4 regions of the Shewanella frigidimarina NCIMB 400 genome follow, and region 1 is predicted to be linked to each of the others. Evidence: predicted binding sites of a transcription regulator. Region 1 holds the regulator's gene; each other region holds the start of a gene.
What was found. Region 1 encodes LexA, which represses DNA repair genes until DNA is damaged. Its sites were predicted from a motif close to TACTGTATNNNNATACAGTA; they were not measured.
Positions count from the first base shown of each region.

Region 1 (7,742 bases):
CATCTGCTCCCCAGCCAAATAGCGCCTGATAAAATGCTTTACCTGCCGCCCAATCATGAGTTGCTAATTCAATCCAGCAAGGCTGTCCTTGTTGATACTGTTGTACCTTCATTATCCTAATCCTTTATAAAAATAGTTGCCTTGTTATAGCCAACATGAAACTTGTCTTATAAGTTAAGTCGATATCAGCAGAAAAGCAAAAAGCCTTCAAACGAAGGCTTTTTGACTAAAAGTTTTTTCACCGGAATTTTTTGCGTCTATTTAAACACCGGCAATATATCGGCCATGGCCAGCAAATGACATGTGGCAGTGATAACTCCAAACAACACCACAATAGCAATTAACGGGGTTCCACCAGGGACTTTAAATCCCTTTGAGTCAGGATATTGTTGTCTTACTTTATAGGCTAATAACGCTGGTACAATAACAGCCCAAATAGTGGCAGCTAGCGCAGCAAAACCAATCGCTAAAATAAATCCATTCGGAAATAACAAACCAAGGATTGTTGGTGGCACAAACGTGACCGCTGCCGTTTTAATTCGTCCTGATCGCGAGTCGTCAAACCCAAATAAATCAGCAAGGTAATCGAACAAGCCTAGTGTCACACCTAAAAATGATGAGGCAACGGCAAGGTTAGCAAATAGGGTTAGCATGTTATCCAGCCATTGACTGGCAATAACCCCAGACAACGCACCCACTAACACACCGATATTGCCACCTTGAGCAATAATATCGGCAAACTGGCTTCGTTGAATATTACCCATCGTTGCCACTAACCAACATATATAAATTACCAATGCGATAGTGGTTCCAGTAATAATGGCTTTAACGATGGTTTTGGCATCTTTACCGTAATATTTGACTAAACTTGGCACATTGCCGTGATAACCAAAACTGGCTAAGCCAAATGGAATCGCGGCAAGTAAATAAGGCAGGTAACGCGATTCACCATCAGGCGACACTAGCTTTATGGTATCGATATCGATTAATAAGTTACCAATAGCCAAAAAGAAAGTAATCACCATGCCGCCAAGCATGATTGTGGTGATACGGTCGACCGCTTTAGTACTAATAAATACCACCAGAGCCAAAACTACCGCAAACACTAATCCGGCTACGCTCTGCGGTAGGCTTACGCCCAATGCAGACAGACTGTGATTCACAATCGAACCACCACCGCTGATGTAAGCATAGGTTAAAATATATAACACAAACGCAATCGAAACGCCGTTAATCACCCGCCAGAACTGCCCCAGAGTCACCCGAGTTAAGGTGTCAAAACTGTCACCTGGTTCAAAATGCAAATTGGCTTCTAATAACAATAAACCCGACATTAGCATGCAAAACCAAACGCCGAGTAACATCGCGATAGAATAGCCAAACCACATTCCAGCACCAACAACGGGTAACGAAAACATCCCCGCACCCACAGTGGTTCCGGCAATAATCATCGCCCCACCCAATACAGATTTACCGCTGGTACGATGCTTAGCAGCATTCATATGATTAGCCATTATTGTCCGTGCTCCGCTTCCACACTATCAACAATGGTTTGTCTTACTAAAGAGCTGAGTAATTTATTAGCGTTATCACGAATTCTGATCACTTCTGCACGATGTTCGTCGCTGCATAAATAGCCCAATTCTTTCAGTTTCACACTCAGGGTGTTATATAATTTTTTGTCATAAAATTCTGGTGCGGTAATACCGTGCAGCGCGCCTAATCGTTGGGCTAACAAATGGCTATCGCGTTCCAGTTCTGAGCGCTCAAGATCTGGTTTTATTGCCAGTAAATTAAAAATAATCGCATAACGTTGCAACGTTTCACTGATAGTTTCGGCTAACAATAACACTTGGGTAATATGACGAGGCGTTATCTCAAATTGATCGCTACCTGTCAGTAAACCTTGTTCAACCATGAAATCTAAAATGCAATCTACATGTTTAGGCACATCATCAATGCTCATAAAGAGTTCAGCTTTAAGCAATGGATAAAAGTCCATTACAATGGCATGAATTCGCTGACGGTCGCACACATCATAATGCACTAAACAACTGGCAATTAATGACGGAAGCGCCATTAAGTGAATAATATTGTTACGGTAATAACTCATGGTGATGGCAATTTTTTCATCAACAGAAATGATTTCGCCAATAAGGTCTTTGGTACTCACAAACTTATTTAACGACAAACAATGATCAACAATTGACTTGCCATTACCTTCTGCCACTGAGGCGTATTCGGTATAAGGCACTGTTTTAAGTAAGGCTAAATACAAATCAAGCTGACGCTCTAACTGGCTTCTTTCTAACGCATTTTGCTCTGACGCTAGTAACACTAAACTGGTCAATGTTACTGAGCTGGCTGCGGCAGCGCCATTGATATTAGTCATTACACGGTTAGCCAATAAATTAACTGATGGCGTAAACCAAGACGGTTTTTGATCAGGATCTTTAGCTAGCTCATCACGCCACTCTGGCGCCTGCTGATTTAAGAACTGTTGTAAATTAATCGGCTCACCAAAATTCACATAACCTTGGCCAAAATTGCCTAACTTACGAATAGCACCAAAGACCTGCCAAACTGATTCTTTTTTCTTTTTCTTACCGCTTAATTCTTTGTGATACGTCGCCACTTCCATCACATGGTCATAACCTAAATACACGGGTACTAATGTCACTGGGCGCTCTATCCCACGAAGCACACTATTAATTGTCATAGCCAACATACCGGTTTTAGGCGCTAACAAACGTCCGGTACGCGAACGGCCGCCTTCAGTGAAATACTCGACCGCATAACCCTTAGCAAATAACTGATCTAAATATTCACGAAATACTGCGGTATAAAGTTTATTACCATTAAAACTACGACGGATAAAGAATGCACCACCACGGCGGAACATCGGCCCTGCTGGCCAAAAATTAAGGTTAATACCGGCAGCAATGTGCGGCGGAACCATGCCCTGATAATACAAAATATACGACAGTAGCAAGTAATCCATATGGCTACGATGACAAGGAACGTAAACAATTTCATGGCCATCATGATGTAACTGTCTTACTTGTTCGGCACCTTTGATATTGATACCACTGTATAATTTGTTCCATAACCAAGTCAGGAAACGTTCGGCAATACGCACCAAACTATCAGAATAGTCGGCGGCAATTTCATCAAGGTATTCAATGGCGGTTTCACGCGCTTTCTCGACCGTTACTTTCTTATTCGCAGACTCTTCTTCAATGGCTTTTTTGATAGATTCTGATTTTAATAAAGAGGCAAACAACGCTTGTCGATTAGGTAATTGTGGCCCTGTCATCACTTTGCGTTGACGGCGGAAATGCACTCGGGCAACTCGGGTTAATTTGTGAGCAATTCTTTTATCAGTACCATGTTCATCGGCCATATGACGAAGCGATAGTGCATTAGAAAACTGGACGAAATTATGGCGCCCTAAAAATAAAATCATTAACCATTTACGTAACCACGTAGGGTTTTCACGTTCAAATACTGCAGCTTTCATGCTGTCTTCTTCTTTACCGGGTGTACGTCCCCAATAAAGGCAAACAGGAACCAACTGTATATCTAATTCAGGACTCTCACTGTGAAGTGACAATAAGCTGGTAAAATAATTAAGGAATTTGTCACCACTTTCACGTTTACCAAATAGTGGTTTGCGGCCCTCTAAACAGACCACACGAGGCACGGTTAAGCCATCAAGCTGTAATGGCTCATAAGGACTGGGCAGACCAAAGCCCTCGGTGATTTCGCTCAACGCGGCAATATCGCTAATAGATTCCGTTTTCATTAAATAAACCAAAGGTTTAGTTGGATCTATATTGAGGTCATCAAAAGGATCGTGAGGGACCACAATGGTCTGTACCATCCACTTTTGAATCCATCTTAATGCTCGTAAAAATATTGAATCTGGTTTTGACATGGTTATTTTCGCAACATAAGCCACTGTAATATTGATGTATAGGATACCAGAAACCACCCTGCTTACACTATCAGACCGATCTATCTTTACGCTTAAGCTCTCACTATCAGAAATAACATAAGACAGAACATTAGTAATAGTTAACTAAAACATATTGTTGAGTGATACTTAATCAACAAAATACAAAAAATAGTTGGTTAATACTTGCGCGAACATAAACACTGTATATAATGACAGTCACTGTATAAAAAGACAGGAATCATCATGAGACCGTTAACGCCGCGCCAAGCAGAAATTTTAGACTTAATTAAAAACAATATCGCCGAAACAGGTATGCCACCCACTCGTGCTGAAATTGCGAATCGTCTTGGCTTTAAAAGTGCTAATGCCGCCGAAGAGCATTTAAAAGCATTAGCCAAAAAAGGCTTTATCGAGATCATGCCTGGGACCTCAAGAGGCATTCGTTTACCTCAAGAAGAACAGGTTGAAACCGGTCTGCCACTGATTGGACAGGTTGCTGCTGGTGAACCAATTTTGGCTCAAGAGCATGTAGAGCAATACTATCAAGTCGATCCAAACATGTTTAAGCCCGCCGCAGATTTTTTGCTGCGAGTACGTGGTGACAGCATGAAAAATATCGGAATTTTAGAAGGCGACTTACTCGCTGTACATAAAATGCAGCAAGCACGTAATGGCCAGGTTGTTGTGGCACGTGTTGATGATGACGTCACCGTAAAACGATTTGAACAAAAAGGTAATGTGATTTATCTGCATGCCGAAAATGAAGATTACAATCCGATAAAAGTAGATTTAAGTTGCCAAAGCCTAACCATCGAAGGGCTTGCCGTTGGCGTTATCCGTAATGGAGATTGGTTATGAACAAACTAATGGGCATCGCGCCACGCCACCCGGGCTTATGGGTAGATTTAACTGAAACAGAACTGCATAGCACCCAAACCATTCAAACATTACAAACTGTCACTCAAGGTGAAGCTGAACTGAGCCAATTGTGCAGCCAGTTAGCGATATTGAGCCAGCAAGGCAGATGGATTGTATTAATTAGCCCGCCCCATATTGGCTATAAACATATGCTGGCAAGTGCTGGTGTAAGAATGGATCGCATTTTACTGGTGCACACCAAAGATGAAGTCGAAACATTATGGGCCATGGAGAAAGCGCTCACTAGCGGTACATCGAGCGCAGTAGTGACTTGGACAAGCTCACTTGATGCTCGCGATAGTCGCCGTTTAGAAATTGTCGCTAAAAGTGCACGTGCATTAGGGGTGGTAATTGAAGATGTGAATGCTCACTTACCTCACAAACATCAACTTGTTAGCCCTACTTTAACAAATGGAACAAGTAATTTTTGCTCATTTCACTAAGCACGAACCCTTCATTACCAAGCCCTGTATTGAATTCAGGGTTTTTTTTCATCTTTTTTCAGCCTATTAGCCAACAAAGTGATCTTGATCAATGTTTAATCTACAAGTAATGTGGTTAACAAGGATGAAACATTTTTTATCTTTAATTGGACGGGAATGACAGTAATCAAGATTACTTTCAGACCAATGATCCAAATCAAAATTGATAAGTTCAGTCGTAGGTACAAGCGTGGTGCACAGCTAACAATAAAACCGTAAACCGTCTGTTTACAGCCACCAAAGTACTTTGAGGTCATCAAACTTTTTTCGGGAACCGAAGAGTTTGCATAGAGCAGAGAATTACTGTGTGACTCTTCTTTGTAGTTGCTATTTGCAATTAGCAGAGGAGTAGTCTTGTGAAGCAATGGTTGTATTGTTTACTGGTTGTGTTTGTAGCACTTCCGCTTGGGGCAACAGAAATGCCCCTCAACATGACTCAAGGCGTGACAGATATCAGTGGCAAGGTTTACGACCTCCATATGACAATTCTTTATATCTGTTGTGTAATTGGGTTAGTGGTGTTTGGGATCATGATTTACTCAATGATTTATCACCGCAAATCAAAAGGCGCTGTCGCGGCCAATTTTCACGAAAGTACCAAAGTGGAAATTGCTTGGACCGTCATCCCTTTCATCATCTTAATCGGCATGGCTATTCCAGCCACCAAAACCTTGATTGCTATGGAAGATCCCAGTGATGCTGATCTCACCATAAAAATTACTGGGTCGCAGTGGAAGTGGCATTACAGCTATTTTGATAAAGACATCGAATTTTACAGCACATTATCCACCCCCAGAGCTCAAATTGATGGCAGTGAGGCCAAAGGAGAACATTACCTCCTCGAAGTCGATAAGCCATTAGTACTGCCTATTAATCAAAAAGTGCGCTTCTTGATGACATCTGATGATGTTATTCATTCATGGTGGGTGCCGGCGTTTGCCGTTAAAAAAGATGCCAATCCAGGCTTTATTAACGAATCGTGGACCCGCATTGATAAACCCGGTATTTACCGCGGCCAATGTGCCGAATTATGCGGTAAAGACCATGGTTTCATGCCGATTGTGGTGCAAGCATTATCGGAGGCCGATTTTGATAATTGGTTAGTGGAGCAAAAACAACTAGCAAGTAATGCTGCTGCAGCCGCTGCGGCATCAATGTCTAAAACCTTGTCTCTTGAGGAGCTAACCTCACAAGGTGAGCAAATCTATATTGCTAGGTGCGCCGCTTGTCATCAACCCAATGGCGCGGGTCTTCCTGGTGTATTCCCATCATTAATTGGCAGCCCTATCATAAAAGGGCCTGTTGAAGATCACCTGAATATCGTCTTAAACGGTAAACCAGGAACCGCAATGCAAGCCTTTGCAAAACAACTTAGCGCCCAAGAAATTGCCGCAGTAATTACCTTTGAGCGTAATGCCTGGGGCAATAATAGCGGTGATGTAGTGCAAGCAGTTGATATAGGCAACTTTTTAGGCAGTAACGAGGCAAGCACCGAACCAAGTAAAGCAGTAACCGATGCAGCAAGTACTATTGCAGCCACGGCAACTGACATTACCGATGCGGTTACCGACAAAGCCAATCAAGTTGTCGAAGCCGTAGCAGAAACTGTTGTACCAGAGGATCTGCCCACTTTAACCTTGGAGCAATTAATTGCTGAAGGTGAGCAGGTTTATGCTACGACATGCGCTGCGTGTCACCAAGCCACTGGCGCAGGTTTACCTGGCGCTTTCCCTTCACTTATTGGCAGCCCTGTTGTTACCGGACCGGTTAGCGGACATATCGATATCGTTATGCACGGTAAACCAGGAACCGCAATGCAGGCATTTAGTGGTCAACTTAGCCCTCGCAAGATGGCGGCGGTGATTACGTATGAGCGCAATGCGTGGGGCAATAATTCTGGCGAGGCGGTGCAACCTGCCGATGTCGCTAGCCATGGACAGTAGGGGAAAACAATGAGCACAACAACGCACGATACACTGGCTACCGCTCATGATGATCATCATCACGGGGCTCCGAAGGGGCTAATGCGCTGGCTACTCACCACTAACCATAAAGATATTGGATCGCTATATTTATGGTTTAGTTTCATTATGTTTCTTACTGGCGGCGCCATGGCAATGGTCATTCGAGCTGAATTGTTTCAGCCTGGATTACAGCTAGTAGAGCCTAACTTTTTTAATCAGATGACCACAGTTCATGGTCTCATCATGGTGTTTGGGGCGGTGATGCCCGCTTTTACCGGATTAGCTAACTGGTTAATACCTATGATGATTGGTGCACCAGATATGGCACTACCGCGAATGAACAACTGGAGCTTTTGGATTTTACCCTTCGCCTTTGCCATGTTATTAGGTTCGCTATTTATGGAAGGCGGCGGTCCTAAC
Region 1 covers NC_008345.1:284,123-291,864, reverse strand. The annotation lists gene SFRI_RS01385 (VOC family protein) at 1-112, opposite strand, end outside; gene mtr (tryptophan permease) at 258-1,514, opposite strand; gene plsB (glycerol-3-phosphate 1-O-acyltransferase PlsB) at 1,514-3,937, opposite strand; gene lexA (transcriptional repressor LexA) at 4,202-4,816, shown strand; gene SFRI_RS01365 (cell division inhibitor SulA) at 4,813-5,319, shown strand; gene coxB (cytochrome c oxidase subunit II) at 5,715-7,301, shown strand; gene ctaD (cytochrome c oxidase subunit I) at 7,311-7,742, shown strand, end outside.

Region 2 (7,742 bases), 2.0 Mb from region 1:
CATGGTGCAGTAAAGTCACGGTCTGCATCAGAAATGCCTTTTCGGTCTTGATGATCAAATGCAAAAGTAATGTTACCTTTATCCATTTGATAGCCAGCAACAACCGAGAATTCTTTACTCGTTAAGCCGCCGTCACGGTCACGTGAACCACCACCGACATTGAACTCAATACCTTGATAGTTCTTTTTCATGATGATGTTAACAACACCAGCAATCGCGTCAGAACCATAAGTTGAAGATGCACCATCAGTTAGAATTTCGATACGTTCAACTGCAGCCATTGGAATAGCGTTCAAGTTAGCAGATGCACCACCTAGCGTTGGTGAACCTGGGAAACGCTTACCGTCAATAAGTACTAGAGTACGGCTTGAGCCTGCACCACGTAGGTTAATAGTTGCTTGAGATTGTGCAGAACTACCTGAACGCTCAGAGAATGAACCGAAAGAGTTCAAGTTACTGTTACGAAGTGCGTCAGCAACTGTAAAGTTACCTTCCATCTTCATATCTTCAGTTGTAATGGTCGTTATTGGTGAAGCACCTTCAAGGTCAGAACGCTTAATACGCGAACCGGTAACCTCAATACGCTCTACTTTTGCGCCATCTTCATCAGCAGCAAAAACTGCTGGCGAAGCAAATGCGGCTGCTGCTGCACCACTGATCAGTGCTAAGCGCACCGACTTAGCTAATACGTTCTTATGCATTGTCTATCTCCCTGGACTTTTTATGTCTTTCTTATAATTAATGCTAACTACCTTTTTAGGTGTTAGTTCAATGAGGGGATGCAACAAAAAACAATCACAACCTCTCAACTACAGTTGCAATAAAATCACATTTGAAACAACTAATCAACATTCGAGAGGTCGTAAGCGCAAAAGTTAATCAAATGTAACAAGTTAAACTGTTAATAAATATGAACGGGGTGTTTTTTTTATCATTATAAACAATAAGTTAAATTTATTTGGTTATTGCAAAAATTACATATTAAGCCTAAAGAAAAAAGTTAACTGTCTGTTTAAAATAGCGATTTCCCTTAAGAAGGTACTTTTTTATCACTTCTAGTAAACATAAAAATGTTAAGTGACGATAAATAAGGCTATGTAAGCAATTGCTTAACATTAATCGTCTAGATAAATCTTCGTTGATAGAGTGAGTCAGATTTGTGCTTCATCAAACCATGCTTGATGTCTTTACTGACTTAATTAAGGAAGGATACGAATAAAACACCATTTATGTTAGTTGACATTGGAAAACTTAAAGTTGAAGGTTTAGTGAGTTAATTTAAAGCAATAGGAGTTGATTATTTACTAGTGAGTCAAAGCTATGACCACACAGTTGTAGAATGGGCTCAGCTATGGGTTTGATTTGTTTACAAATATAGTATTCATAATCAATATTTTGTGGTTTTGCTTCTATGGTTTGTGCACCAGTGAGCGTCATTATATATCGTATCTGTTGTCCCTTACGGGTAACGCTTACGTCTCCGAGTAGTTCGGCAAGCTGTTTCGCGGCTTTAACATGGGGTGACGACTTTGCGGTATAATCTTCAACATTGCGTCTTAATCGCTTTTTAAAGATAAGTTCATTGTCTCGAGCACCACACTTAATTGCCGCAAGCTCATTACTCAAAAAATCAATGACATCCTCGCCCTTGAAAAATAATTCATATAAATGGTACTGCATCCTTCTTGCAATAGGGCTCCAATCACTTCTCACCTGCTCCATACCTTTAAAAGTCAGAGTTAATTGTTGCTGATCATTTGACACCGCGCCGACATAACGCTTTTTACTGCCTTCATCTGAGCCCCTTAAGGTAGGCATAATAAATTGTTCAAAGTGGGTTTCAAATTCCAACTCAAGATAACTGTCTAATTGATATTCTTCTACACACCATTCAAGCCAACGTTGGGTTATTGATACTGATAGGTGTTTACCAACCGCTTGGATATCTTTAATCCCATGATTATCCCCTAACCAGACAAAGGTAGAGTCGGTATCACCGTAAATCACTTGATAACCGCACTCTTCTATCCATTGCTTTGTGAGTTTCATAATTTGATGACCGCGCATGGTAATCGAACTGGCTAACTTAGCATCATGAAATACACAACCTCTTGAGCCTAGTACGCCATACAATGAGTTCATAATAATTTTTATCGCTTGTGATAACGGCGCATTTCTATCTCGTTTGGCCAGTTCTCTTTGCTCTGCAAGGCTGGCAACTAATGCAGGCAAAATAGGTGATTTTCGACTAAATTGAGCACCTAAATATCCAGCCACTGTCGTTGCATCACCTTTTACTTCCCTAGCGTAAAGCCCCTCAACTAAGCCTTTAGGATCGATAAGGAATGTTCTAATAATCGACGGATATAGACTTTTAAAATCTAATACTAAAACATCTTTATAATAACCTGGTATAGAAGACATAACATATCCACCAGGGCTTTCTAAGCCTTGGCTAGCGGGTTGTGCAGGTGCTACAAAACCACTTCGATGTAAGTGAGGCAGATACAAATGATAAAATGCCGCAATCGATGCACCCACTCGGCCAAACTCCAAACCCGTTAACTTAGCGCGTTCAATAGCAAAATCTAACAACTGTGTTTTTTCAAAAATATCCCACACTAGCCGGCAGTCTGTAATATTATAAAAAGCCAATGCATTTTTATCTTGTTCAAATAAATGGGTAATTTCTTGGCCACGATTTTCTACATGATCAATGGCTTTACCTTCAGATAATAATTGCCGTGATACAGACTCTAACGAAAAACTATCAAACTGATAAAATGCCGCTTTAAGCCAATCAATACCATCCAACACCACGCGCCCAGGTAAAGAGAGTGTTTCAGGCCTATATTTATCGGCAACTTTCCAGCTCAGTTCGGTATGTCCTCTACCAATTAATAATGGAATTTGATGTAAAACACAGCGTTTGAACAACAAGGCTAAATCAAAGGTCACTACTGCCCAACCGATAATAATATCGGGATCATAGTCGCTAAACCACGCTATTAAATGATGTATCAGTTCAACCTCATTTTGTACCCAAACGATAAAATCATGACATTCTGCTTGCGGTTCGCCCACCATAAACACACATTGATAATCGGCACCATATAAACCAACCGAATAAAGTTCCCCAGTAAAACTACACTCAAAATCCAGTGAAACCATTTTTAATGGGATATCGACTAGTTCGTTGCTGGGCATTTTTCTAGCCCGATTAATCGATAACAAAGGAATAGTTGAAGTTGGATTACGCTCTTGATAATGCCCTGAGCATTCAATATCTAAGGCGATAAACCGTTCAATTAGGTAGCGTTGCTCAGGCCTAATATCGGCTTCAAATAAGGTAATACCGATATCACTAGCAATACGACCAAGTAATTTCAATTGAGTATTTGATTTAAGATACAGCGCACTGATAGGTTCATGTGCAAAACTCAGCAATGATATTGTCTCAGCCTTAAGAGCAAAGCCGACTTTTTGACTTAATTGATCCACATCTTGCTGACGACAGAAACAGATCACTTCACTGTGATATAGTTCAGCTAATACAGGTCCTTCAGCGGTTTTGATATAATATTGAAGGACTAATTGTCCATGCCGATAAATAGCATGGCGAGTTAATACTCGTCCCTTCACATGGGTATTAGTCATTGGATAATCTGTTGGCTTCACAACGGGTTTGAATTCCTGCACAAGTTTACTCAATTTGATTTATTACTTCGTGGCATGCTAATTCACTGTTATTATGTACAGCATAATTCAGTCTATGTAGAAATCATACTTCCTATGCTACCGGATAACATAAAAAGTCAAATTCGCACCATTTACAAAGAAATTGCAGCCTCTATGCCGCAATTTCGTTCTCGTCGCGAACAAAACTATATGGTAGCTGAAATATCCAAAACCTTAGCGGGTGAGTATGACAAAGACCGTCGTATCATTGTGGTAGAAGCAGGTACTGGTATTGGTAAATCCTTGTCTTATATCTTAGGTGCAATCCCTTTAGCCATCTCGAGTAAAAAGAAAGTCTGTATTGCTACTGCAACCGTGGCACTTCAAGAACAATTACTCCATAAAGATCTACCTCATTTTTTACAACAATCAGGTATTGAGTTTAAATTTGGTTTGGTAAAAGGTCGTCAGCGCTACGTATGTTTAGCCAAACTTGAAGCCATGATCGGGGCACAAGACAGCTCGCAAATAGCCATGTGGCAAACTAAACCCGACCAAAGTCAAATTAACGAATTACAAAAATTGCATCAAGATTTTCATCAAAAACGCTGGAATGGTGAAATTGATACCTTAAAGCACCCTATCCCTGATTTTTTGTGGCAGCAAATTTGCTGTGATAAGCACAGCTGTCACCGTCAAGTATCGGCGCACCATAATTGCCCGTTTCATAAAGCCCGTGAAGATGTCGACACTTGGGATGTACTCATTGTTAACCACAGTCTGCTATTTGCCGATTTAGAACTTGGCGGCGGCGTCATTTTACCAGAACCAGAAGACATGTTTTATGTTATCGACGAAGCTCATCACTTACCTATTGTCGCCAGAGATTTCTCCAGTGCTCAAGCCACACTTCGTGGCGCATGCGATTGGTTAGAAAAAGCATCGAAAACTTGTTCTAAGTTACAAAATCAACTAAAAACCACTCATATCATTGCTCCTGTACAAGCAATGCTTGATCACACCACAGAGTTAACCAATTTACTGACTCAGGTTGCTCATTTTTGTGATACCCAACCGCAGTTATTCGCTAACCCTGAATCCAGACTTCGTTTTGAACATGGCCAATTGCCTCAATCATTATTAATACAGGCAGAAAATCTTGCCACGGCATCAGGTTCAGCGGTAAAGCAATTTAACAAAGTGGTATCAGTATTAACTGAAGCAATAAAAGATGGTGAAGTGCCTAAACACCAGTCAGAAGGGTTGTTATCAGAAACTGGATTCATTTTACAACGGCTGGATAATTTACATAAGTTGTGGAAAATGATGGCCAAAGAAGACAGTAAAAAAGGCGCGCCGATGGCACGTTGGGCTGAATTAATTACAGGTAAACAACAAGATTATTTATTTTGTTCATCACCTATAGAAGTAGGCTTTATGCTGGAATCTATGTTATGGCAAAAAGCCGCTGGAGTGGTGTTATGCAGCGCAACGCTTCGAGCCTTAAACAGCTTCAACCATTTTGCTCATCAAGTAGGACTGTCAATGAATGATGGCAGCCGATTTTTAGCGTTATTATCCCCTTTCGATTACGAAAATAATGCGACTTTATTTATACCTCAAATGGTGTGCGAACCTACTGACGATAATTACACCACCGAACTAGCACAACATATTGTGACACTCATCGATGGTGAAATGGCCACATTAGTGCTGTTTGCTTCATATTGGCAAATGGATAAAGTGGTTGAGCTAGTTGAAGGTAAAATCCCTAAAGATCAGCTTTTTGTTCAAGGCGCTATTCCGCGTCAACAGATATTAGAACAACACAAAAAACGCTGTGATGACGGTCTACCCAGTGTCATTTTCGGTACTGGCAGTTTTTCTGAGGGGCTTGATTTACCAGGTGATTACTTAACAAACCTAATCATAACCAAACTGCCGTTTGCCGTCCCAACCTCACCAGTAGAACAAGCTCACGCAGAATACTTAAAAGTAAAAGGTGGTAATCCTTTTTTACAGCTGACAATTCCTGACGCTTCACGTAAATTAGTCCAAAGTTGTGGCCGACTGTTACGAAAAGAGCAAGATTATGGTCGAGTGACCATTTTAGACCGTCGTTTGGTCACTAAACGTTATGGCAAATCATTAATTGATGCCCTTCCTCCTTTTAGACGTGTTATTGAATAGGTATTGAGTTGGATTTATTATTAGACCCTAGCCATTGGGCTATATTAGCGGTCATCGGTATACTTGCTGGTTTTATTGATGCCATTGTTGGCGGTGGCGGACTTCTGTCTATTCCAGCATTACTAACGGTTGGAATTCCACCACATTTAGCACTAGGAACCAATAAGTTAGCAGCATGTTTTGGTTCTCTTACATCGAGCTATACTTTTTATAAACAACATCTATTTAGCCCTGCATTATGGAAAGCATGTTTTTTTGCCACGCTGGTCGGGTCTATTGCAGGTTGTGGTTTAGTATTTCTAATTGACCCACTATGGCTAGACAAAATACTACCACTACTGATCATTAGCATTGCGATTTATACCTTATTTAGCCCCAAAGCGATGGGGGACAAAAATACCATCGTTCCAAAATATCGCTCACCCAAATACAAGCAGATTAGCCAAGGTTTTATTTTGGGCGGATACGATGGATTTGCAGGGCCAGGAATTGGTGCTTTTTGGACAGTATCGTCTATCTCGCTGCATAAACTGCCTCTATTACACAGCTGTGGATTAGCTCGAGTGATGACCGCGGTAAGTAATATCACAGCGCTCATTATCTTTGCATCAATGGGACAAGTGCAATGGATACTCGGCTTATGGATGGGAATATGCATGATGGCAGGTTCATTTATTGGTGCAAAAAGTGCAATTAGATTTGGGATACCTTTTATTAAGCCAATATTCATTATTATGGTATTGTCGATAGCAGTCCATCTTACGTGGAGTGCATGGGCATGAACACCCAACAATTGGTCTCGATGTTAAAACAACAGCTCGCGAAACTTGAACAAGACGCATTAATACACGACCAGAATTTAGCGCCTTCACAACGGCAGTCTTTACAAGAAATCGAACGCTTTAACAGTCAACTATTTGCCCAACAAGGAGCCCAACTTAGCCCTTGTATCACCCAGTTACGTCAAGACATTAAACAACTCGAAAAACAGCTTTATCTTAAGTTGGGTGGTAATGTTATCCAACTCAGTTGCGATCGTATTCAAGACCGATTTAGTGCGTTACGCAGAGCATTACTGACCACTCACATCAATCTTAAATCTGAACAACAGCGCAAAGCCAGTAACCGTGCCCGATATGCAAAAAAACAACAACAAGCAATACAAGACAGTGGATTTGGTTGGATAGCCAGCAATGTGATGCAAAACAGCCATCAACTCTACGCTGAACTCAATAAACATTTAAATTGGGCAAAAAAAATAGAGCAAAAAATACAACAAATGGAAGCATCTCTTGAATTCTGTCATAGTGATGACAAAATAAAACTGCAAAATGATATTCTTTCTATGCACCGTCGGTTAGGAAAGTGTAAACAAGCAACCAGTTATATTGAAGAGCGTATTCAACTTTTTGAACGACCTCGCCAAAGTTACCCACGTTAAGGAGCAACAATGAAATCTTTATTTACCACAAGTGCGCTTTTGGCATTTTTAACATCATCGTCAGTATTAGCAGCTAATTTAACCATTCCAATGTCATTTGAGTACCTAGCACTTGATGGTGCAGAAGTTGAAACCAGTATGTTCAGCCATCAATCAGATTTAGCGTTAACCAATGGTGTCCATAAAATTGCTGTTCGTTATCATGATGTGATTGATGATTCCTTTAGTGACAGTCAATCTTTTGTAAAATCAACGCCTTTAATTGTGACGTTAACGGTTGATGGCGATCATCAATATCTATTACAACCCGCTGATGGCGACATCATTAAGAATCCAAAAGCATTCGCAAAAAAACCACAAATCAGCATTAAACGCCAAGATAATGCTGCGGTAACTTACAATGTAGAACAAACTAATTTTACTGAGAACTCAT
Region 2 covers NC_008345.1:3,145,161-3,152,902, forward strand. The annotation lists gene SFRI_RS13485 (TonB-dependent receptor domain-containing protein) at 1-701, opposite strand, end outside; gene SFRI_RS13490 (DNA polymerase II) at 1,279-3,657, opposite strand; gene dinG (ATP-dependent DNA helicase DinG) at 3,793-5,868, shown strand; gene SFRI_RS13500 (TSUP family transporter) at 5,877-6,650, shown strand; gene SFRI_RS13505 (primosomal replication protein) at 6,647-7,309, shown strand; gene SFRI_RS13510 (DUF2057 domain-containing protein) at 7,319-7,742, shown strand, end outside.
Region 2: the regulator LexA is predicted to act here: its motif matches at 3,742-3,761, upstream of dinG (ATP-dependent DNA helicase DinG).

Region 3 (7,742 bases), 1.4 Mb from region 1:
AGAAAGAATGGGAAGATCACGACATTGATGTTGTTATTCCTATTCCTGAGACTTCGTGCGATATCGCATTAGAAATTGCACGTTGCATGGATTTACCGTACCGCCAAGGTTTTGTGAAAAATCGTTATATTGGTCGTACGTTTATTATGCCTGGGCAGTTAGAGCGTAAAAAATCAGTACGTCGTAAACTGAATGCGATTAATACCGAATTTAAAGGTAAAAACGTATTATTGGTTGATGACTCGATTGTACGTGGTACTACGTCTGAACAGATCATTGAAATGGCGCGTGAAGCTGGAGCAAAGAAAGTATACTTTGCATCAGCAGCACCGGAAATCCGTTTCCCGAATGTGTATGGTATTGATATGCCAACGTCTAATGAGCTTATTGCTCATGGCCGTGATGCAGACGAAATTGCCAAAATCATTGGTGCCGATGGCATTATTTTCCAAGACTTAAGCGACTTAATTGAAGCGGTAAGAATGGAAAATCCAGAGATTAAGCGTTTCGAAACATCAGTGTTCGACGGTCATTATATTACCAACGACGTTGACCAAGCTTACTTGGATCATTTAACGCAGTTACGTAACGATGATGCCAAAGCCAATCGCTCAAAAGACATTGGCACTAACTTAGAAATGCACAACGAGTGTCATCCATAAGTTAACCACTGTTTGTGAGTGATAAAAACCAGCATGAAAATGCTGGTTTTTTTATTTTAAAGCCTAGATGCTAGAACGCTTCGCGGCTAGAGGCTATAAGGGCGGTAAAGATCGATATCAAGTGAATGCTGCGAAAATGCCTAGATGCTAGGTCGCTTCGCGGCTAGAGGCTATAAGAGTGATAAAGATTGATATCAAGCGATGACAAGCGAATGCTGCGAAAATGCCTAGATACTAGGTCGCTTCGCAACTAGAGGCTATAAGGGCGATAAAGATAGATAACAAGCGATGGCAAGCGAATACTGCGCAAATGCCTAGAGGCTAGGTCGCTTCGCTGCTAGACGCTATAAGAGCGATAAAGATTGATAACAAGCGGTAACAAGCGATAGATATAGAGATCAAGCGATCAAAAACGACAAACATCGATCACAAGTGCATCAGGCTTAAGGGGACGCTTTCAAATACGATCATCGAGCAATATTGCGGTAACGCTTTTGAGCCGGGATCCAGCTTTTAAAGTGGTGTAGCGCACTCGTCGGAGAATGTCCGTTGTAGATGCTATATAAGTGCTTTAATCGCCAAATAATCTTGCAACGTTTGTGAGGCTTTTTGTGGGTTCGACAGGTTTATTTTTTGGTAGTGGGTCAGCACTTTGTTTAAATATCGCTTAGCAATATCGCGCTCTTGGTCATTGTTACATTGCCAAAATTTAGTGCCTACAGCGCTAATTTTAGCCGTAGTACTATCGCTATTTATTTGTGATGATGAATTGCTACGCGTTACGTAGATAATTTCATAAAAACGACGGTTTTGTTCAATCAGTTTTTCATCAATTAATTCACAATCAAGTTTGATAAGTTGTTGGCGTAACTCATATTGATGGTGAACTGGACACAATAAAAAATCGATACTGCGATCAGAATATTGTTGGCAAAGTGAGTTAACGAACTCGATCATCAAATCTCCACCCACTCCGGCAATAATCACCAAGGGCGTATGCTCATCTTGATCCAAAGGTATTGCTGACACATCACTACAGTGTACTTGCCATTTTGGTGGATTTTGCGGTGGGTAAAAACATTCGAGCTTGGCGGTTAACTGCTGCATCAATGCTGGCACAATGTCGACGAAATGGATCATGGCTGCATGTCTGTCTAGCAACGCGGCGCCGAGTAATCCATGGTCGCAACAGCAATCCCAAATATGAGTGTAACTATTGGGGATCATCATGTTGATATGTGCTAAGCGGTGGCCGAGTTTCATCTATTTATCAAGTTTGGAAGTGAACCTGCGCATTGTAATGATTTAAGTGACAAAGTGGTTAATTATTTCATATTTGCAGCTTGGCGTATTTAACGCTAATCTATACTGTAAATTTATACAGTTAAGTGGCGCGGTTCATCTTTTGAACGCTAGCGACCCAACAGTGGATTATGATTTTATATATTGCTGAAAAACCCAGTTTAGGTCGTGCTATTGCCGATGTTCTGCCAAAACCACATAAAAAAGGTGATGGCTTTATCACTGCTGCTAATGGTGATTGCGTGTCATGGTGTATTGGCCATTTGCTCGAACAAGCAGAACCGGACGCCTATGACGATGCATTTAAGTCATGGAAACTCGAACATCTTCCCATCGTGCCACAAACGTGGAAACTACAGCCAAAACCTAAAACACGCAGTCAACTTACGGTGTTACGTAAACTGGTTAAGCACGCGTCATCGATAATTAATGCTGGCGATCCAGACCGAGAAGGGCAGTTGCTGGTCGATGAAGTGATTTCTTATTTGGGTGTGAAAGGAGACAAACTCAATCAAGTTCAGCGCTTATTAATTAGTGATTTAAACCCACAAGCCGTAAAACGCGCGCTAGGGCAGTTACGCAAAAATCGTGAGTTTGTGCCGTTATCGACCTCGGCATTAGCACGAAGCCGCGCTGATTGGTTATATGGCATGAACATGACTCGCGCTTACACTATCCAAGGACGAAAAGTCGGCTATCAAGGTGTGTTGTCGGTTGGTCGAGTACAAACACCGTTACTCGGGTTAGTGGTACGCCGCGATGATGAAATCGCTGATTTTACCCCTAAAGCATTTTACGAAGTATTAGCCCATTTATTGACAGACCAACAACAAGCATTCACCGCAAAATGGCAACCTAGCGAAGCATGTCAACCATATATGGATGAAGACGGCCGAGTGTTAGCTAAAGGTTTAGCCGAAAATGTCGTTGCCCGTATCAATGATAAACCTGCGGAAGTCACTAAAATTGAAGCTAAAGATAAGCGCCAAAACCCACCATTACCTTACAGCTTATCGGCTCTGCAAATAGATGCTGCTAAACGTTTTGGGTTATCGGCAAAAGAGGTACTGGATACTTGCCAAAGTTTGTATGAGCGCCACAAATTGATTACTTATCCGCGCTCAGACAGTCGCTATTTACCTAAAGAGCAGCATGCTTTGGCACCAAAAGTATTGGATGCCGTGCTCAAAGGCGCTTCAGGCTTAATTGAAGGTTGTGAGTCTCCTAATAGCAAACTTAAATCTAAAGCGTGGGACGACAGTAAGGTAGATGCTCACCATGCGATAGTGCCAACTGAAAAGGTGGCTAACTTATCGACATTATCAAGCAATGAAGCCAAGTTATATCAACACGTGGCAAGGCAATATTTAGCCCAGTTCTATCCCGCTTATATCTATGCAGAAACCGCAGTTGAAGTGACCATTGCCGGTGGATTATTTACCACTAAAGCACGTCAGGATAAAACTTTAGGTTGGAAGCAATTATTTAAGCGGACTGCCACAGTAAATCAAGCTAGTTCTAATTCAACTAGCAGCGATGACGACAATGATGATGCGGTACTGTCGTTACCGCCACTGGTTAAAGGGCAAATATTGCATTGTCAGCGTGGTGAATTACTACAGAAAATGACTCAAGCACCGAAGCATTTTACCGACGCCACTTTATTAGGCGCGATGACGGGCATTAGCCGTTACGTAACAAACAGTGAAATTAAAAAAATCCTTAAAGAAACCGATGGCTTAGGTACAGAGGCCACTCGTGCAGGAATTATTGAATTGCTGTTTAAGCGCGGTTATTTAGTTCGCCAAGGAAAATCAATATTGGCAACGCCCGTCGGTGTTGGCTTAATCCGCAGTTTACCCGAATCAGCAACCACACCCGACATGACCGCCTTATGGGAAAACAGCCTCGATGCTATCAGCCAAAAACGTTTAAAGTACGATGCCTTTATGCAGCCATTGTTGAGCCAGTTAGATGGCCTAATCACTCAAGCATCGAGTCAGTTACCCTCAGCATTACAAGGTGTTGCCAGTAGCGCACCAAAACGCAGCTTTAAGAAATCGTATAAAAAGAAGGCTAAAGCGAAAAGCTAAATTGGCAAGTGTTACTTGCATTACAGTCTAGGTATTTCGGGAATATAGCTGTGTTAACTCACAATTAGGAACTTTGTAAATGTGAGTTAACTTTTAAACCATTAAGTTCATATAGTCGATATTTAGAGACAAACATACTAATAACCTAGGAAAATAAAGGAGAGTGTTATGAAAAGCACACTAGTGTTAACGATATTTGCAGTAAGTTTATTGTCTTATGCATCGAATGCCACCGCAGATAAAACCATTTTAGCTGGCGGCTGCTTTTGGTGTATGGAGTCAGATTTTGAGAAACTTGATGGCGTAACCGATGTGATCTCTGGGTTTACTGGCGGAAACATTAAAGACCCTATCTATAACGGTAACCATCGAGGGCATTTTGAAGCGGTTGAAATAACATACGATCCTAGCAAAGTGAGCTATGCAGAGCTGTTAGAACATTACTGGGTCAACATTGACCCTTTTGATGCAAGCGGACAGTTTTGCGATAAAGGTTCTAGCTATTTAAGTGCCATTTTTGTGGCAAACGACACCGAACGACAAATTGCACAACAGTCTAAAAGCAAAGTAGAAAAGCTGTTTCCCAATAGCAAAGTGGTCACGCCGATTTTAAATGCGTCTACATTTTATCCTATAAAAGGCGATGAAAGTTATCATCAGGATTACTATAAAAACAACCCTATTAGATACAATGCCTACCGCTGGAACTGCGGCAGAGACAAAAGATTAAATGAAATTTGGGGTGATAAAGCGACACATTAGGCTTAATTTATGGCAGCCGCTACTTGTATTTTGGCGCTTCAGGTATCACCCATACAAAAGCAAAGGGGTATGAAGGTTACAAAGAATTTGATTGTGATAAAGAATGTGAGTGTGAAAAAAGTTAGAGTGTGAAAAAGAGTTCAACGCTTTAGAAAAAGCACTTTTTTGAATTAATCGATTTTTAGGGTTATGTTGGCGTATAACAACATAACAAAAATATTATTTTGCTCGCAGGCAGGCTTAGACACTGGCTTGCCGCAGTTCCGTGTATTATCACTATCAAATTGAATTATGATTTTATACGGAATAAAATAAAACAAGGAATAGGATTAATGAAAGATTCAAGGAATGAAATAGCGAAATATGGAATAACCTTTGGAACAGCGTTATCTATCGCTATTTCATGGAGTGTAAACAAGTCTGTTTTATGGGCGATTTTTCATGGTTTTTTATCTTGGTTTTATGTCATCTGGCACGTCGTGACGCGATAGTCTTTTGCTTCTTCAACGCAGGAGTTAGCGAACATTAAAACGTTAATGCCGTAGGCTAGAATTGAATAAGATTATCGGAATAATGATGAATAAGATGTCATCGTTAGTCTTATCAATCTAACACGCTTTTATCTAAGATCCCTTTATCGATTAGCTGCAACAATATATTGCGGGTTTTATCTTTTAAGGTGTCACGTAGTAATCGGGCTGCGGGGGTAATCGATTGCCTGCTGGGAAATATGAGCCACAGTTCTGTTGGCTTTGTTTGGTATTCTGGTAATACATGCACGACGTTACCGTTAAGTAAGTCACTTGATATATCAAGGCAAGATTTAAGCCCAATGCCTTTGCCTGATACACACCAGCGATGCACTAATTCACCGTCATTTGAGATTCGGTTGCCTTTCATTTTGATTTTTAATAACTCATCGCCGCGATAAAACTCCCATACATCGTAAGTAATGTCATTGAGTTGATATAACAGTCCGTTATGTGAGGCGAGGTCTTGTGGGTGTTTTGGCATACCATGTTTTGCTAGGTAAGCTTTAGATGCACACAATAATCTGGGGACATTACAGATTTTAAACCCGTAAAGATTAGCGTCATTTGGCGAACCATAGCGCAAGGCTAAATCGACGGAGTCGCGGTAAAAATCGAGATTACTGTCATTGATATTGGCGCGAATACTGACCTTTGGATAAGTATCCATAAAGTCATCAATCCATGGAATGACAATATTACGCCCAAGGTCTGACGACATGGCTAAACGTAAATCGCCGTCAACAATGTCTAGCTCACCTTTCATGTTCTGCTTGGCTTGCTCTAGCATTAACATCGCTTGTTCACACTGTGGAATGTACTTTTCGCCTGCGCTTGATAAACGAAGTTGCCGGGTGGTGCGAATAAATAACTCTACGCCTAAACTGGCTTCAACCCTTTTTAATGCTGCACTGGCGGTGGCTGTACGCATGTCTAAATTGGTTGCCGCGGCAGTAATGCTGCGAAACTCTGCGACTTTAAGTACCACATAAAGGTCTTCTAATAACATGATTATCCATTTTTAATTGATAATGTTTCAATCATTATGCTGTTTGTGAAAGATAAAACAAGCGCTAATATAGCTTCATCAAGTTTGAGCAACCTTATTTTATATATCACAGGAACAACCTTATGAAAGCTATTGGATATAAACAGTCTCTTGAAATTTCGAACCCAGAATCATTAATCGATGTGACATTGGATCAACCAATTGCAACAGGTCGTGATTTATTGATTAAAGTGAGTGCCATTGCAGTTAACCCTGCCGATTATAAAGTGCGCTTAAACATGCCACCTGCGGATGGTGAAGTTAAAGTGATTGGTTGGGACGCGGTTGGCGAAGTCATTGCAACAGGTGACAAGGCAAGTCAATTTAAACCTGGTGATGTGGTGTACTATGCTGGTGATATTACTCGCACAGGAAGTAACGCTGAATATCAGTTAGTTGATGAACGCTTAGTGGGTATGAAGCCTAAGAGTTTGTCGAATGCAGAAGCTGCAGCGCTACCATTAACGGCAATAACAGCATGGGAATTGTTGTTTGAACATTTATCGATTAAGCAGCAAAGCCCTAGCGCGATAGAGAAATCAAACGAAGTGATTTTGGTTGTTGGCGCTGCCGGTGGTGTGGGTTCTATATTTGTACAATTAGCTAAAGCCATTACGGGTGCAACCATTATTGGTACGGCATCACGTGCAAGCTCAAGTGAGTGGGTTAAGAAATTGGGTGCGGACTATGTTGTCGACCACACTAAACCGCTTGCTGCACAAATAGCGGCATTAAACATTGGCCCAGTGACTCACGTTGCGAGCCTAAACAGCACCGATACTTATTTTGACAGTTACACTGAGTTATTAGCACCGTTTGGTAAGATTGCTATGATTGACGATCCAGTTGCACTTGATGTGACTAAATTGAAGCTAAAAAGCTTGTCATTACATTGGGAGTTTATGTTTGCTCGTTCGATGTTTAACGCAGTCGATATGGATGAGCAGGGACATTTACTTAACCGAGTAGCGGATCTTGTTGACCAAGGTTTTATTCAAACCACGTTAGGCCAGCACATGGGCGCGATTAATGCTGCAAATCTTCGTGCTGCACATGAGGCGTTAGAAGCCGGCCGTGCAATTGGTAAAATTGTGTTAGAAGGATTTTAATTAATAGCTTTATTGTATTATTAATCACGTTAAAACTTATATTATCGAACAGGAATAAACATGTCACATTTAACTATTGTAGCCAACATTAAAGCTAAAGCGGACAACATTGAGTTAGTAAAAACTGAGTTGGTGAAGCTGATTGAAGTCACTCGTGCTGAAGAAGGGTGTATTAGTTATGATTTACACCGAGACAATGAAAACTCTGCCCACTTTATGTTTTATGAGACTTGGCA
Region 3 covers NC_008345.1:1,670,757-1,678,498, forward strand. The annotation lists gene purF (amidophosphoribosyltransferase) at 1-662, shown strand, start outside; gene SFRI_RS07185 (tRNA (adenine(22)-N(1))-methyltransferase) at 1,221-1,925, opposite strand; gene SFRI_RS07190 (DNA topoisomerase III) at 2,096-4,057, shown strand; gene msrA (peptide-methionine (S)-S-oxide reductase MsrA) at 4,226-4,819, shown strand; gene SFRI_RS07200 (LysR family transcriptional regulator) at 5,423-6,358, opposite strand; gene SFRI_RS07205 (zinc-binding alcohol dehydrogenase family protein) at 6,481-7,506, shown strand; gene SFRI_RS07210 (putative quinol monooxygenase) at 7,567-7,742, shown strand, end outside.
Region 3: the regulator LexA is predicted to act here: its motif matches at 2,029-2,048, upstream of SFRI_RS07190 (DNA topoisomerase III).

Region 4 (7,742 bases), 2.4 Mb from region 1:
TGTTTTTCTTGCGCTTGGTTCATACATGATCCTTTTGAGCGGTACTAATGCCAATATGATTAAATGTGTAGTCTTTATCGAATTGGTACTATTTTTAGTTATTATGATTAAGAAAAAACGCGCCTAAGCGCGTTTTTTAACAGTAATAAAAAATTACTTTGAGTTAGTTTTAGCTATTTTTTCTACGTCGGCCATATCTAGAGTGATATAAGCCGTTTCATCTAAAAAGGCATCAGGTAATTTGCTATCATCTGTTTTTTCAATATCGTCTAAAGACTTCACAGCAGCTAAACCTTCGTGAACTCGACGCGCATTGGCTCGATCTAGAGCACGCTTATCATCGTCTTCACGAGAAGCAATACGTTCACTCTCTACAAGCGATATTGTTTTGTCTTTGTGATGTTTTTTAAACTCATTAATATCTTGGTAAATATAACTGAACTCTACATCTTGGCTGATACGCTCTTTATGTTTAACATCAAGATTGTTAATCAACATAGGGGTAATATTCCCTAAAGTAGTGTACTGCGCTACAGGTACTTTATCCCATGGTAATGCATTTTCTTCTTCCGACTCACCATATTCACCAGGCTCTAAAGCACTCGGTAAGCGCACATCAGGTGTGACACCTTTTAACTGAGTACTGCCGCCATTAATACGGTAAAACTTAGCAATGGTATACTGCACATGACCGATTGGCTTTTCGTACATGTCATAAATTCGACCCAAGCTTTTATGTTGCTGAACAGTCCCTTTACCAAAGGTCGATTCACCGACAATAAGTGCGCGGTCATAATCTTGTAAAGCTGCAGCAAAAATCTCTGAAGCCGATGCACTATAACGATCAACCATCACAGTAAGTGGGCCATTGTAAGCACTGGCGCCATCATTATCACGATTTTGATTAATGCCACCATTAGCATCACGGATTTGAACAACTGGCCCCATATCAATAAACAAGCCAGTGAGCAATGTCGCTTCGGTTAATGCCCCACCGCCATTGCCACGAAGGTCAATAATAATCCCTTCAACATTGTCTTTCTCAAGTTTAGTGATTTCTTTGGCCACATCTTGTGACAAATTCATATAAAACCCAGGGATTTGAATCACCCCGACTTTACGATTGGCATACTGGCCTTCTTTAGGCTCAACCACTTTTGACGTCGCAGCACGGTCTTCTAAACGAATTTTATCTCGGGTAATGACAACTTCAAAAGGTTTAGCATTCGCCCCGCCTTTTTTCGGCAAAATCTGTAATACGACTTCGCTGCCTTTTGGCCCTTTGATCAAATCAACAACATCATCTAAACGCCAACCTATGACGTCAACAATGTCACCGTCTTTTTGACCAACACCAACAATTTTATCTTCTGGTGATAATTTCTCGCTATTGGCCGCCGGCCCTCCGGCCACTAAACTTTTGATGACAGTGTAGTCATCATCCATTTGCAACACAGCACCGATCCCCTCGAGACTTAAATTCATTTCCATTTGGAAACGTTCTGCATTACGAGGTGATAAATAACTGGTATGAGGCTCAACACTACGAGCAAACGCATTCATGACTGTTTGAAACACGTCTTCGCTTTGTGTTTGGCTTAAACGCTTAATGGCATTGTTATAACGCTTCTCGAGCACTTCAACAATTTCAGGCCACTTTTTACCGGTTAACTTTAGATTTAGTGCGTCATATTTAACGCGTTGACGCCAAAGTTCATTCACTTCGGCTTCGTCTTTTGGCCACTGCGCATCTTTGCGATCAAATTCATACGCATCGCCAGCTTGAGTAAAGTCGAACTCTTTATCAAGCAAAGACAAAGCATAAGCAAAACGCTCATAACGACGTTTTTGTACTAGATCGTACATGGTAAATGCAGGGCTAATATCGCCTGATTCGACCATGTTATCAAACTGGTTTTGATATTGACTAAAGCTCGCAATGTCTGCCGCTGTCAGCACATTACGACGATAATCAAGTTGCTCAAGAAAACGGGTATATATTTGTTCAGAGAATGCATCATCAAGTACAAAACGATGATAATGCGAGCGAGTAAACAAAGTTGTTACTCGCTTGCTAGCCACTTTATGTTGTGGCTCTTGTGCTAGTTTAGGTAACTCGCTGATTTGAATCGTTGGTGAAATTGCCCATGCCGAAAAGCCGACAAATAAACTGGCAATTGACGCGGCCAAGGTAAGTTTTCGCATCAACAAGTACTCCTTAAATTTCTATAATAGTATGTGCTCTGCACGTACTTTGATGGATAAGCCAGAATCTAATTGAACAAGCACATCCTCTTTATTAATATCAGTTACAACACCAGGAACAGGTGTGGCACCTAATTTAACATTAACGCGTTGTTTTTGTTTTAAATCTTCTAGCTTAGCAGGCACAAGTTTAATCACTGGAGCAGCTACCGGTGCAGGACGTTCCTTTTTAACGGCTGGTGCACGTTTAGGTGCCACTTTCTTCGCCGGCTTTTTAGGCGCTAAGGCTTGACGCTTTGCTTTGGCTTTATCTTGGCTTTCTTTAAGCGTCAAAATAGCATGGTCAATGTGCTCTTGTTCTAATTCAGCACATTCATTACCGTCAAGATCTATACGTTTAGCACCTGCTTTTACGCCTTTCAAATAGCGCCAGCTACTTGTATAACGACGAAGCGCTACACGTAATTGTGTTTTACTGACTTTAGAATCATCAGCTAACCGTTCAGCCAAATCTTGAAACAAACCAATTTTTAATGGCTTAGTTTCACCTTCTGCAATAAAGCATAAAGGAAAGGTTTCATATAAATACGCTAAAATTGCGTTGGTGTCGGTCAACTTGTCTGTTGATTCCATTTTTACTTCCACGTTAATAAAGGGACTGATTATGCGGCATAAAAGTTGCCATGCAGTCGTTCATCTTTCGTTAAACCTTACTGTTAAAGCTTAACGTACAAAATATCACTATCCGCCAGTTTGCTAAAGTCATTGAAACAAACCTTAACAATTTAACCAAACTTACTCTCAGCTTAATCATCGCTCATCAGTAAATCCAGCACAAATGCGTATAGCGGCATATTATAAAGCCAGCCACAGCGAATGCGACCATGATTTAATCTAATTTGTTCGCTATTTAACCAAATAGGCAAGTTTCGAAACTTTTTACCATGTTTTCTAAACCAATTTGATCATCTTGATCGAATCGATTCAGTAATGGACTGTCAATATCTAACACTGCCACAACCTCATTACCCTGTCTAACAGGGATCACAATTTCTGAATTACTGGCAGAATCGCATGCAATATGGCCGTCAAATTGATGAACATCGGCAACTCGTTGGGTTTTATTTTCTGCTGCGGCAGTGCCACAAACACCTTTGCCCATATTAATACGGGTGCAAGCCACTTTACCTTGGAATGGACCAAGGACTAATTGTTCACCACGCTTGATATAAAAACCAGCCCAGTTTAGGTCTTCTAGGCTGTCATTTAACAACGCTGAAAAATTAGCCATGGCAGCAATTAAATCATCTTCGCCTTCAAGTAAGGCTTGTGCTTGACGATTTAATGTTTGGTAAAATTCGGTTTTCATTTTCATTCCTTAAGCTGACACCCACTCCAAGAATGAGTGATGAATACGACTATTCTACTGATGTACTTTTAGCCGCAGTCTTTTTAGTTTTCGCTGTAGGAGCGTTTTTAACCTGTACTATGCCTTTTAGCAAGTTAGAAAGCTCATCTTTATTGTTTGCTAGATAAAATGCTAGTTGTTCGCATTTATTTTCATCAAGTCCGAGGTCTGCCTTAATAAGAAATGGCACTAGGTTATCGGAAATATCAAGCATCTTATCGTAGGCATCAGCCTCTTTCTTCGATATAAATGTCATCTTTTCCACCCCTTCTCTGACCACGACAAATTGGGTTATCACTGCCATGATGTAATCCTCACTGTTTTTATATACAGTGCATAGAATCTCACATAGTTAACTTATGATGCAAGTGTTCTGATTATTCTGATATTATCAAACACAACAAAATCGAGATTATTTAACAATTAACTCATTTGTCTGCCAATATAAGGCCAAGCAAAGAGGTTTGACTCTTCGCTACCCAATAATGTGTTTTACTATGGATTAGATTAATTCTTCATGCATGAATTTGATGATCATGATTCGATAATTTTATGCCAATCATGTGATTTGGCAGTCAGAAAACGTGCTTTGCCTTCTAGCGCTCGCGCGCTTTGTCCGCGTTGCCACACGGCACTCTACGATTCTCCTTATTGCTCTATTAATGGCATGCTAGCATTATGCGTTGCTGCGTTAATTATTTTTATTCCTGCTAATTTATTGCCAGTACTCGAAATCCACTTCCTTGGCAGTGTACGAACCACTACGGTGCTGCAAGCTGCCGTGACGGTTTGGGCCGAAGGATATTGGGTTGTAGGCCTAGCGGTAATGGTTGCTGCAGTTATCGCGCCTGGGTTATTGATTTTGTCAATTATGGCTCAAGTTGTAATTGTAAAATTAAAACTGCACAACTCATTTTGGCAAAGAACTTATACTACATTGTTAAAAAATCATGGTTTGATATCACAAATGACCATGTTAGAAATTTATGTCATCAGTTTTCTCGTGTCGGCCTTTCAGTTATCAGACTTTTCAGATGTGTATTTTGGTATGGGGACATTCAGTTTTACGATGTTGTTTATCATCATATTATTTTTACAACGTGAATATAATCTAGAACACATGTGGAGTTATGTAGATGCCTAGTACTCCAATTACACCATCCAATGAACATATAGTGGACAGCACTAAGCAAACTGCGAATACCGATAACGAGGCGAAAACTGAGGTTTTGCCTCATATTCAGGGCAAGAAAATTGGCTTATGTTTATGCCCTGTTTGTCGCAAACTGAATGTCACCAGCAACAGTCATTGTCGACGTTGTTTTAGTCAATTGAGTAGCCGTAATTATGCCAGTATCCAGCAAAGTTGGGCTTTATTGGTGACAGCGACTATTTTACTTGTGGTCGCCAACATCTACCCTATTACCTTGCTGACTAATCGTGGAGTGGTCACCAATGACACCATTTTTAGTGGTATTAGTCATTTAGTCAAAACCGGTATGTTCCCGATTGCTATTATTGTTTTTACTGCCAGTATTTTAGTACCTTGGCTTAAAATATTTGGCTTAGCGACTTATTTAACGGCTATCAGTTTTAACTTACCAATATCAAAAAGAAAATTAATGGTTGGATTTCATATCATTGAATGGATTGGACGTTGGTCAATGCTCGATTTATTTGTTATTTCATTAACCGTTGCCTTAGTTAATATGGGGCAATTATTAGACGCAAAACCTGCACCTGCCGCGACAGCATTTGCGCTAGTTATCTTACTAACGCAACTCGCGGCAAAAGTGTTAGATACTCGATTACTTTGGGACCGCTTGGAAAACACTAATGACACAAATTGAATCGCCTAAAATTGTGAAGAAAAAGTTATTCTCGCCAATATGGTTATTACCGGTTGTTGCTTTGATATTAGGTGCCTGGTTAGGGGTCAAAAGCATCAAAGAATCCGGCATTGAAATATTAATTCATTTTCCTAGCGCTACAGGTATTGATATCGGTAAAACGCTGGTGAAATACCAAGGGCTGACTGTTGGTAAAGTCACTGATATTGGTATAGACGATGATCTTAAAGGGGTTAACGTTAAAGTTATTATGGATTACCGTGCCGACCCATTTCTCAATAAAAACACCCTGTTCTGGTTAGTAAAACCTAAAGCCAGCATTACCGGTGTTGAAGGACTCGATACATTATTTTCAGGTAATTATATTGCCCTTCAACCTGGTGATGGCCGCTCGGCGACCGTATTTGAAGCACAACGTGAAGCGCCTGCGATACTCCCCGGCAGTGAAGGGCTAATGATCGAACTAAAATCCCCTAAACTGGGATCAATTGATGTTGGCTCACCGGTCTTTTACCGTCAAGCACCTGTCGGAAGCATTGTGAGTTATCGCCTCGACGGAAATAAACAAATTATTATCAGCGCATTTGTTCAAGAACAATATGCCCATTTAGTCAATAAAGACTCCCATTTTTGGAATGTGTCTGGCTTAAAAATTGATGCATCTTTAGCGGGGATAAAAGTCAGCACTGAAAGTATCGCGTCTATTTTGGCTGGCGGTATCAGCTTTGATACCGGCAGCTACACTGAAAAAGCCCAAAATGGTGATATTTACAACCTTTATGAAGATGAGCTCACCGCAATTGGAGGCGTTCAGTTTAGTTTAACCGCATCTAGCAGTGAAGATGTTAATGAAGGCACCGCTATCACCTACCGCGGTATTGTTATCGGTGAGATTGAAAAAGTCACCTTAACTGATGCAGGGGTGCAGTTTATCGCTCGAGTAGAGCATCATTACAAAGCATTAATTACCAGTGATAGCCAATTTTGGATAAGTGGGGCTGAGTTATCATTAAAAGGTGTCAAAAACGTCAGTAGACTGGTTACAGGAAGTGTTATTAATGTCTTACCTGGCACTCAAGTAACTGAAGAGCCGATGCAATTTGAATTGGCATCACATGCTCCTGATTTACTCAGTCAAGACAAACTGAAATTGACTGTAGTTGCCACTACCCACTCTGGTGTCAGCAATGGTGCGCAAGTGCGATATAAGCAATTGCCAATCGGACAGATAACCAGTATTGGTTTAAGTAAAGACTTTTCAACTGTTGAATATAGTATCGAAATTCAACCAGAATTTAAAAGTTTGCTAACTAAAGGTAGTTTCTTTGTTCCTGAAAGTGCCATAGCCATTAATGCTTCACTAGAGGGCGTTAATGTTAAAACTCGCGACCTCACTACGATGTTGGAAGGCGCTATTAGCTTAATTCCGGGTAACAGCGAAATGCTGCTTTCGGCTAATAGTACTTTAACACTGCACGAATCAGTTGAATCGGCCCAAACGCTTTACGCTCAACAACAGCTTACCCCCTTTACCTTAACCAGTATTGATGGTGCGGACTTAGCTGAAGGATCGCCAATTTATTACAAAAAAATGCAAATAGGCTCAGTGAATAAAGTCAATTGGTTAGCGAAAACAGACAAATTTAATATCGATATCAATATAGACAATAAATTTGTTCCGTTAATTAAGCCGACTACGGTTTTTTGGCGTAATGATGCAGTAGCCATCAATGCCAGTTTAGCCGGTGTCGATATCAATGTTGCTCCATTAAAAGGTGCAATAAATGGTAGCATTACTCTTGGTCATATTGACGACAAAGTTGATACTGCAAATAATCAACCTAATCTACGATTATATGATACAAAGTCTCTCGCACTCATGCAGGCTAAGGTCATTAACCTCACTCTGCCTGTGAGTACAAAAGTGGCAGAAAAAGCCGCTATTCGTTATCAAGGTCATAAAATTGGTGAAGTGTCACAGGTTAAGCTAAACCAAGATTTAACCACTCTTAATGCACAAGCGTATATTTATGGTCATTACGCAAACCATTTTAGTGCTAGCGATACGGAATACTTCATCGTCGATGCCCAAATTTCTTTAGCGGGTATTAATGCCCCCGAAACACTGTTAACGGGTCCTTATATTGGAGTTATTCCAGGTAACAGCACAGAGATTATCGATAATTTTGTTGCCCAACCTCACTCGAGCTTTGAGGCTACCGTACCTAAAGATGCGTTAGCATTCCAATTAGTCGATGACCAGCTAGGTTCAATTAAGG
Region 4 covers NC_008345.1:2,671,192-2,678,933, forward strand. The annotation lists gene pepN (aminopeptidase N) at 1-23, opposite strand, end outside; gene prc (carboxy terminal-processing peptidase) at 154-2,205, opposite strand; gene proQ (RNA chaperone ProQ) at 2,227-2,838, opposite strand; gene SFRI_RS11500 (GAF domain-containing protein) at 3,116-3,574, opposite strand; gene SFRI_RS11505 (YebG family protein) at 3,624-3,917, opposite strand; gene SFRI_RS11510 (paraquat-inducible protein A) at 4,131-4,757, shown strand; gene SFRI_RS11515 (paraquat-inducible protein A) at 4,750-5,463, shown strand; gene SFRI_RS11520 (PqiB family protein) at 5,450-7,742, shown strand, end outside.
Region 4: the regulator LexA is predicted to act here: its motif matches at 3,929-3,948, upstream of SFRI_RS11505 (YebG family protein).